DNA from 2 places in the Sinobaca sp. H24 genome. Region 1 is predicted to be linked to the other one. Evidence: riboswitches for the same ligand, from Rfam matches in the RefSeq annotation. Region 1 holds a riboswitch; the other holds the start of a gene.

Region 1 (4,580 bases):
ACTGCTTACAAAAGTCCAAACAACCGAAGAAGTTATTGATACGATCAGTGCTTATCTTCAGTACTACCGCGAAAACGCCAGATATTTAGAAAGAACCTCGCACTGGATTGGACGTGTAGGGCTGGATCATGTGAAATCCGTTATTCTGGATAATGAAGAAGAGCGTAAAGCACTAATTGCACGAATGGATACAGCCCTCGAAGCTCTTCCAGGCGATCCTTGGAAGTCCATTACGAGCAATGAGAAAAAGCGGGAAGAGCTGTTTGGGCAGAAAAAAGTAGAAGTTCTTCAATAAACAAAAAGGAGCGGGGCCATGGCTGAAATAACGGAAACAACCGCAGTATATGTAGCGGACGTAGAAGAATTTAAAAAGGGCATTCCGAAAGAAATATTTGTTAATGGAGAATCCATCGCTTTTTTCAAAACGAATTCGGATAAAATCAGGGCGATCCGAAACAGCTGCCCGCACAAAGGAGGTCCTCTTTCCCAGGGGATTGTCAGCGGAGATTATGTATTCTGTCCGCTGCATGACTGGAAAATAAGCACGGTGGACGGGAAAGCCCAGGCTCCCGATGTCGGCTGCACTCATTCCTATTCGGTGCAGGTGGAAGGGAACAGTGTCTATATACAAATATAAAAAGCGCTGACGATAGCAAATCCCTTATCTCAACTGATATAGTTGCGATAAGGGATTTTTTTGTCTATATCAAGTCGGAAAGGAAAGAATAGCGATGACGTTTGATGTATTGATGATAGGGCTGTTTTTTATTTTTATACAGGTATTTGCGAATATCTTTGTAAAAGGCCCAAGGATCAGAAGCTTTCGCTGGCTCTCTTTTTCGGGAGGAATTGCCGTAGCTTATATATTTGTTTATGTTCTGCCCGCTCTGCATGAAGAACAGGAAGCCTTCAGCGGCGAGCTTACAATGGAATCCGAGCTGTACATACTGGGCTTAGTAGGCCTGATGGTATTTTATACAGTGTTTAAAACAGCTGATGCCCAGCAGAAAAAAGGAAAACGGGATGGGGATGCATTTTTTTTTACATACAGGTTGGCTTCTTTACGCTGTATAATATGCTGATTTCCTATATTGTGTTTGCCTCTGATGTAGAAACCGTGCAGGGCGTGTTCTATGCACTGGCGGTAGGCCTTCACTTTATGTCCGTATCACACGATTTATGGCGTGAAGATAAAGAGCGCTATGAGAAAGTGGCCCGTTATGTTCTGGCTGCCGGTATTCTCGGCGGATGGCTGGTGGGTCTGTTCGTACCGTATTCTTCGCTTGGACTGGCTGTTGTATTTGCATTTATCTCAGGCGCAATGCTGATGAATGTATTAAATAAAGAGATGCCAAACGAAGAAAATGCGCACCTTCCTACGTTTCTTATTTCTGCAGGAGGGTACGCGATTATAGCGACATTGTTGAAATATTTCTTTCAATGGTAAAGTTAAAGTGTTTTTGGGGCACGAAAGAAGGCTGGGGAATATTTAGCCAGCAGCACAATAATAACAATAGTAATGAGTGCTTCCGGAATAAGGTAGGAAGCGTTATACACGGCTGAGTACAAAACGACAGGCATGTCGCCGGCATAAGCGCCGAACCAGATCACGCCGGAGGCAAAGTGATCAATAAATCGCAGCAGGGCAGCAAAGGCCACTCCGATCACGATAGATGCATAAGGAACTCCATTTGTGAACGATCGGGAAGTAATAAACAAACCGGCGGCGCCAAGAACCGTATAAGCTACTGGGTATTCGAGCACAAGCTGTACCGGATGAACAATCGTTGCCCCGGTAAAAAGCTGCAGGATGCCGACAATGAACCCGGTGAGCGCTCCCGCCTTCCAGCCGCGCCGGAAAGCGATAATAAATATAGGAATCATAATGAGAGAAATGGACCCTCCCATTGCCCATAAAGCACCGAACTGCACATAGCTCAAAATAATCGACAATGCGGCCATGAGCGAGATTTCAATCATAATGACGAGTCTTTGATGTTTCAATATACTGCTCCTTTCCCAACTACAGAGACAGGAAAGACGAGGCTTCTATATGTATAGAGCGTTCGCCACTTCCCTACGCTGGCATCACCCAGTTCAGGTTCCAAGAGTTGAGGCTCTGCCTCTCTCAGTCCAACGACACCTCTAGTGGTTTATATTTGTTTCCTCTCTCATCATACGGTTTCTGCCGGTAAAATCAAGAGAGAAGCATAAATCCAAATAAAGAAGGGTAAGGAACAGAAGAAGAATGAGAGAAAGGCTGGAATAATCGAATGAACATACCAGGCAATTTACTTTTGGCCTATTTAAAAGGAAGCGGGCTGTCGACGACAGTAACGCTGCTCATGCTGATTTTTTATATTGTAAGCTTAGGAGAAATCAGTGATTTTGAACTGCTTGCCGCCGTTCTCGTTTTCCATACATATATTGGGTCGCTTGCCGGTATGTTTCTGCTGCGGTTTCTGCGCCCTTTGGAAAATGGAATTGTCTATCCTATTCTGGGATTGTTATTTTTGGAACGGTGGGCTGCTGTACGGCCTGTTTATTATTTATACGTATAACCTTGAAGGCTACTTTATCGGTGTAACGATGGCTTCTTCGATCTCGTTTTTCTGCAGCCAGGTTGTTAAATCGAAAGGCGCCTCTTATTTACTGGCGGCTCTGGGACCGCTTTTTCTGCTGCTTATTTTTCTTTCCGTTCAGTTTATAGGTACTCTTGGCAGCTGATAAATTATGGAATAGCTATTAACTATCGTAATTCTCTGACTTTTCTTATATACTTTCCTTACGGCGCATAAATAAAGCGCTTTCTTTTTAAGGGTGAAAAGAGAAAAGGGGGAGTATGATGCCAGCTATAGTGTTAGCTCTTGTCGGTTTTATCGTATTTGCATTGGGCTACCGGTATTATTCAAAATTTATTGCAGAACGGATTTACCGGCTCGATCCCAATTTCCGAACGCCGGCCCATGAATTCAGGGACGGTGTCGATTTTGTTCCTACGAATAAATTTGTTCTCTGGGGTCACCATTTTACGTCTGTAGCCGGAGCAGCGCCTATCGTAGGTCCGGCTATTGCTGTCTACTGGGGATGGCTTCCGGCATTTTTATGGGTGATTCTCGGTACGGTGTTTGCAGCCGGCGTACATGATTTTGGAACGCTCGTGCTGTCTGTCCGCAACAAGGGGCAGTCGATCGGAACGCTGGCGGAGAAAATTATCGGCCGCCGGGCCAAGCTGTTGTTTTTATTCATTATTCTTATTCTTGTATTGATGGTAAATGCGGTGTTTGCCTGGGTTATTGCCAATCTTTTTATTACTTTTCCTGCCAGCGTTATTTCTGTATTTATTCAAATTCCGCTTGCGATCTGGATTGGTTATACGATCAACCGTAAAGGAAAAAGTATGCTGATTCCTTCCTTAATAGGGCTGGCTGTCATGTACAGCGCTGCAATTGCAGCAAGCTATATTCCTGCGCTTCAGATTGATCTGGTAAGCTACTTTGGAGGAGAAGGCAGCACCGTATTTGCCGGGCTTGATGCCGTTTCCGTTTCCTTTATGATATGGATTGCCGTATTAATGATTTATGTATACATAGCTTCTGTTCTTCCTGTATGGAAGCTGCTTCAGCCGAGAGATTTTATTAATTCCCATCAGCTGGTAATCGGACTGGCTATTTTGTATTTGGGTCTTTTCTTTACCTGGCCGGCCGCAGAAATGACAGCGCCGGTTACACGTAGCGTTCTTGATGTTTCCTGGTTTCCGCTGCTGTTTATTACGATAGCCTGCGGCGCTATTTCGGGTTTCCATGGCCTGGTTTCCTCAGGTACAACGTCAAAACAACTGAATAAAGAAACAGATGCCCGTTTTGTCGGCTACTTTGGAGCCGTAGGAGAAGGGGTTTTGGCTCTTATCACCATTCTTGCTGTAAGTACATTTTTTGCCACGCAGACAGATTTCTTAAATGCGTATGAAAGCTATAATGTAGCAAATGCGGATGGGCTGACGTACTTTATTGGTGGAGCCGGACAGCTTGCGGCCGGTATCGGTCTTCCGCCGGGAACCGCGGAAACGATTGTTGCGGTTATCGTTGTAAGCTTTGCGGCAACGACGCTTGATACATCTGTGCGCCTGATGCGCTACATTATTTCCGAGCTTGGTCAGGAATATAACGTCAAGCCGCTTACAAAAAAGCACGTAGCTACTTCTATTGCTGTCGGTGGCAGTATGGCACTCGTTCTTCTGCCTGGAGGCGACCGCGGATTTGGTTCCGGCGGCTACCTGCTCTGGCCGCTGTTTGGTACATCGAACCAGCTGCTCGCCGGTATCAGCCTGTTATTAATCAGCATCTGGCTGCGCCGGAAAGGACGAAACTTCCTATTTACCTTCGTACCGATGCTCTTCCTGTTATTTATGACTCTTTGGGCAATGATTAATCAGGTTGTGTTCCAATGGTCAGGATTAGGCGGCGGGGAAGCGCAGATTTTATTATTTGTGATGGGATCAATTATATTAGGATTCACTATATGGATTCTGCTTGAAGCAGTCATGCTGTTCCGCAGGGAACCGCCGAACACAGAACCTG
Region 2 (4,580 bases), on a different contig from region 1:
TACACCCGGAATCATTTCATAGGCAACTTTATGACTGCGGAGCATTTCCGCCTCTTCCCCAACTCTTCCGAATATACCCGGATCGCCGCCCTTCAGCCGGACGACCCTTTTTCCCTTCTTTGCCTGAATCAGCAGCTCTGTTTGAATATCCTGCTGCCGCAGCGTATGCTCGCACGGTTTTTTTCCACAGTAGATAAATTTCGCTTCCGGATCAGCTTCCAAAAGCAGGGCGGGATGGACCAGCCTGTCAAATACCACAACGTCAGCCCGCTGAAGAGCTTTCAATCCCTTGATTGTCAACAGCTCCGGATCTCCTGGACCGGCTCCTACAAAACAAACGACACCTGGTTTCATTTCGTTTCACTCCTGCTTTTCTTTATAATTATGTATTGTATAGAAAGAAGCTGGGAATTTCTGCAACAGCGAAAGATAATCTAACACACTTTATTATGCATATTAAATACATATTAAATAACAGAAAAAACCCGCTCCTTAAAAGAAGCGGGTTGAAGTCGTGATTATTTTTGAGCCAGCTGCCTAAGACGTTGTGCTGCCTCTTTCGGATCTATTGCCCGGCTGATAGCAGAAATCAGCGATACCCCGTCAGCTCCAGCCCTCATGATGCTTTTCACATTTTTCTCTGTAATGCCGCCGATGCCTACAATCGGAAGGGTAATACCAAATTTCCGTAAGTCCTGTATGCCTTCCGGACCGATAGGCTCATCGGCATCATCCTTTGATGTAGTGGCGTACATAGGTCCTGTTCCAATATAATCGGCCTCGTCCTGTACAGCTTTTTCGGCTTCCTTCAGTGTTTTTGCCGACACGCCTACAATCATATGGGCCGGTAGTTTCTTTTTTACACTAGAAGCGGGCTCATCCCCCTGGCCAATGTGAACGCCGTCCGCCCCGATCTTTACAGCAAGATCGACATCATCGTTTACAATAAACGGAATGCTGCGGCTTCGGCATACAGCAAGCAGTTCACGAGCCAGCTCTTCTTTTTGTTCTGCCGTTTTTGAAGCCGGTCCTTTTTCACGAAACTGAAAGCAGGTAATCCCGCCCGCGACCGCCTGCTCGAGTACTTCAGCAGGATTTTTATCCGTATCCTGGCTGCCCATAATAAAATAAAGCAGCAGTGTTTCTTTATTCATAAGTGCCTTTCAATGCTTCTTTTTTTAGTGTCAGCTGCTGTCTGATATCCATATCCCCTACATGGTACAGGGCGTTCAGCAGCTCTACCTGAAACGTGCCGGGTCCTCTCATCGAAGCAAATCCGCCGGCTTTTTCAGCCGCTACCCCGTAGTAGCCGAGCGCTGCGGCTGCGCCGTATGCCACATCGTCCGTCACCGTCAGAAAAGAACCGATCAGGGAGCTTAGCAGACAGCCGGATCCGGTCACTCTTGTCATCATCGAATGGCCATTATGGATGCGGTACATATCTTTTCCATCCGTTACAGCGTCAACCGCTCCGGTAACCACGATAGGAAGCTTCAGTGCCTGAAAAGCACGTTCTGCCGTTTCTGCTGTTCCTGACTGGGAGGATCCTGAGTCGACTCCGCGTGTGCTGCTTTCAAGTCCTGCGACAGCGGCAATTTCTCCTGCATTGCCGCGGATAAGGGAAATATCTATTTCTTTTAGAAGCCGGCGCGCTGTATCCGTGCGGTAGGCTGTAGCACCGGCCCCTACCGGATCCAGCACTACCGGAATGCCTTTTTTGTTTGCCGCTGCTCCAGCAAGAAGCATTGACTCCACCTGTAATTGGTTCAGCGTTCCAATATTAAGCACAAGCGCATCTGCGGCAGCCGCCATATCTGCGGCTTCTTCTTTTGCATTCGCCATCACAGGCGACGCACCGGCCGCTAAAAGGCCGTTTGCCGTAAAGTTTGTTACGACTACGTTTGTAATGTTATGAATAAGAGGCTTTGCTGTCCGCATTTCATGCAGAACTTTATATACTTTTTTTCCTTCAGAATGCATCATGTTCTCTTTCCCTCCAGGTCATTTCATTTATTTCTCTAAAAATCGTCCCCAGTGATTAACCGGTCCGCTGCCGTGTCCGATATTGAGCGGATGGCTGATCGCTTTTGTAATAAATTCCTTAGCCAGCTCACATGATTTGATGACGGGAATGCCTTTCGCCCGATTGGCAGCAATAGCCGCAGAGAATGTACATCCCGTCCCGTGCGTATGCTTTGTATCAAATCGATCCGCTGTCAGATGAATAAACTCTTTCTTATAATATAACACATCAATGGCCGTATCTTTGGCGTGTCCACCCTTTACAACAGCAGCCCCGGCTCCCATCTCATCGACCAGCAGACGGGCTGCTTTTTCAGCCTCTTTTATCGTAGATACGTTTACGCCGGTAAGCTTTTCGGCTTCTTCCATATTAGGAGTCACGACTTCTGCTATAGGCAGCAGCCGGTTAATCATCAGCTCTGTCGTTTCTTTATCCATTAACGAGTCACCGCTTGTCGCGACCATCACCGGGTCTACAATAATCGGCAGATTTTCCCGTTCCAGCCGGTCCGTGATGCTTTCAATCATAGATGGCAGAGCGATCATGCCGGTTTTTACCGCCTGAGGCCGGATATCTTCGAGTACTGCTTCCAGCTGTTTTAGAATGGCTTCATTTTCCATATGCCAAACGTCTTTGACCCCTACGGTATTCTGGGCAACGACGCTTGTAATAACCGCCATTCCATAAGCCCCGACCTCCTGAAATGTTTTTAAGTCGGCATGAATGCCTGCGCCTCCAGTAGGGTCTGTTCCCGCTATCGATAATACTTTTGGTATTTCCGCCATGATTTGTTCCTCCGTTTTTAGGTGTACTCACCACATCCGGGACAGCTTTTACTTTTCTGCTCTCCCCATATAAAAAAGCCGCCCCTTGAAAGGAGCGGCTTTTGCTGACTATGCCAGCCTGATAAAAACGCACGCTCCACTTTCCTACGCTGGCTTTACCCAGATCAGGTTCAGAGGGACAAAGGAATTTCCTTATCTCAGCATATGCGCCCCTAGTGGTTGTCTTTATTTCATGTTACGGGAGAGAAAGCTTTATTGTCAATTAATCATTTATTTCTCCCTGCTTCTGCCGCTTTTTTTCGCGTTTCTGTTCTTTCTTTGCCTTTTTTTCTTCTTTTCTCATTTTACGGAAATTTTTATCCATAAAGCTGTACAGTACTGGAATAACAAACAACGTCAGGAAAGTGCTGCTGACCAGCCCGCCGATAACGGCAATACCCATCGGCTGCTGAATTTCCGCTCCTTCCCCGATGCCGAGTGATAAAGGAACGACGCCAAGAATCGTTGTCACGGCTGTCATAAGAATAGGACGGGTTCTCTGTTTAACAGATTCCACAATAGCTTCTTTGGAAGCCATGCCTTTTTCTTTCTGCTGATTAATATAGTCTACCAGTACAATCGCATTGTTCACGACAATACCAGCCAGAACGATAAGCCCGATAAAGACGGTAACGCTTAGAGGAGTCTGCGTGATGGCAAGCGCAATGCTTACTCCTATGACCACGAGCGGTACGCTGAACATAACGATAAATGGATATTTGAAAGATTCAAACTGGCCGGCCATGACTAAATAAATAAACAGCAGGCCGAGAATAAAGGCAAATATCATACTGTCGAGCGCGTCATCCAGCAGTTCCTGCTCTCCCGAATAGGCTAGAGAGGTACTGTCTGCCATATCATTGCTTTCATATATATCCGTTACTAAATTAGATGCCTCATTCAATGTGGTATTCGAACTGTAGGCGGCTGTTATTTCCACGCTGCGCTGCTGATCATCACGGTTAATAACGGCGGGCCCGCTGCCTTCTTCAATGTCAGCTACTTCCCCGAGTTCAATATACTCGCCTTCCTGATTGGCAATCAGCAGCGTTTCTAAATCTTCTGCTGTTTCCAGTTCTCCGGTTTCATATTGAACCACCACATCGTACGTTGTGCTCCCCGGCGTCTGGATCGTTGTTGCCGTCTGGCCGCGGGTTGCATTATCCACGCTCTCTGCGATCTGGGCGGCAGCAAGACCATTGTCTCGTGCATTTTCTTCATCCACAGAGATCTGCAGTTCCGGCGCAGTATCTTCATCTGATGTCGATATTTCCCGTATATCTTCCGAATCTCTCAGCTCTGAGATCATATACTCTTTAGACTCATCGAGTGTATTTACATTCTGATCGCTGATCGTAAAGACAACCGTATTTGCTTCCCCTCCGCCTATAGCGGTCTGGCTGGAAAGGGAAATATCAGCATCCGGCTCTACGTCGATGACTTCATCTTCTATCTGTTCAATAAAGTCGATGGTACTTGCTTCTCTGTCTTCCATAGGCTGCATGGTGACCATCACCTGCGCTTCATTAGAACCTGATGGTCCTCCTGATGCGGCACCGCCGTCACCCGAAGAGCCGATCATTGTTAAGTAGCTGTCTACAGCACCCTCTTCATTTAAAATAGCTTCAATGTCTTCAGTAATAGCGGTCGTTGTTTCCAGATTGGTGCCGTATTCTGTTTCCACATCGATCGAGAAAAAGCCCTGATCGCTTGCAGGAAGAAAGTTAACGCCT

Evidence for each region. Region 1 has a riboswitch for thiamine pyrophosphate ahead of thiT (energy-coupled thiamine transporter ThiT). Riboswitches for the same ligand answer to the same signal wherever they lie in the genome.
Region 2: linked by a shared signal. The riboswitch ahead of thiD (bifunctional hydroxymethylpyrimidine kinase/phosphomethylpyrimidine kinase) and the one ahead of thiT (energy-coupled thiamine transporter ThiT) in region 1 are both predicted to bind thiamine pyrophosphate.

What each region holds. Positions count from the first base shown of each region.
Region 1 is NZ_JALBWT010000001.1:106,509-111,088, reverse strand. Features, by position in the region: partial or broken gene nirB (nitrite reductase large subunit NirB) at 1-295, shown strand, start outside; gene nirD (nitrite reductase small subunit NirD) at 314-637, shown strand; gene MMY81_RS00650 (hypothetical protein) at 732-1,082, shown strand; gene MMY81_RS00645 (hypothetical protein) at 1,076-1,447, shown strand; gene thiT (energy-coupled thiamine transporter ThiT) at 1,450-2,004, opposite strand; TPP riboswitch at 2,058-2,157, opposite strand; gene MMY81_RS00635 (hypothetical protein) at 2,274-2,561, shown strand; gene MMY81_RS00630 (hypothetical protein) at 2,590-2,727, shown strand; gene MMY81_RS00625 (carbon starvation CstA family protein) at 2,846-4,580, shown strand, end outside.
Region 2 is NZ_JALBWT010000029.1:55,479-60,058, reverse strand. Features, by position in the region: gene cobA (uroporphyrinogen-III C-methyltransferase) at 1-354, opposite strand, end outside; gene thiE (thiamine phosphate synthase) at 519-1,154, opposite strand; gene thiM (hydroxyethylthiazole kinase) at 1,147-1,980, opposite strand; gene thiD (bifunctional hydroxymethylpyrimidine kinase/phosphomethylpyrimidine kinase) at 2,011-2,808, opposite strand; TPP riboswitch at 2,933-3,032, opposite strand; gene MMY81_RS25150 (efflux RND transporter permease subunit) at 3,071-4,580, opposite strand, start outside.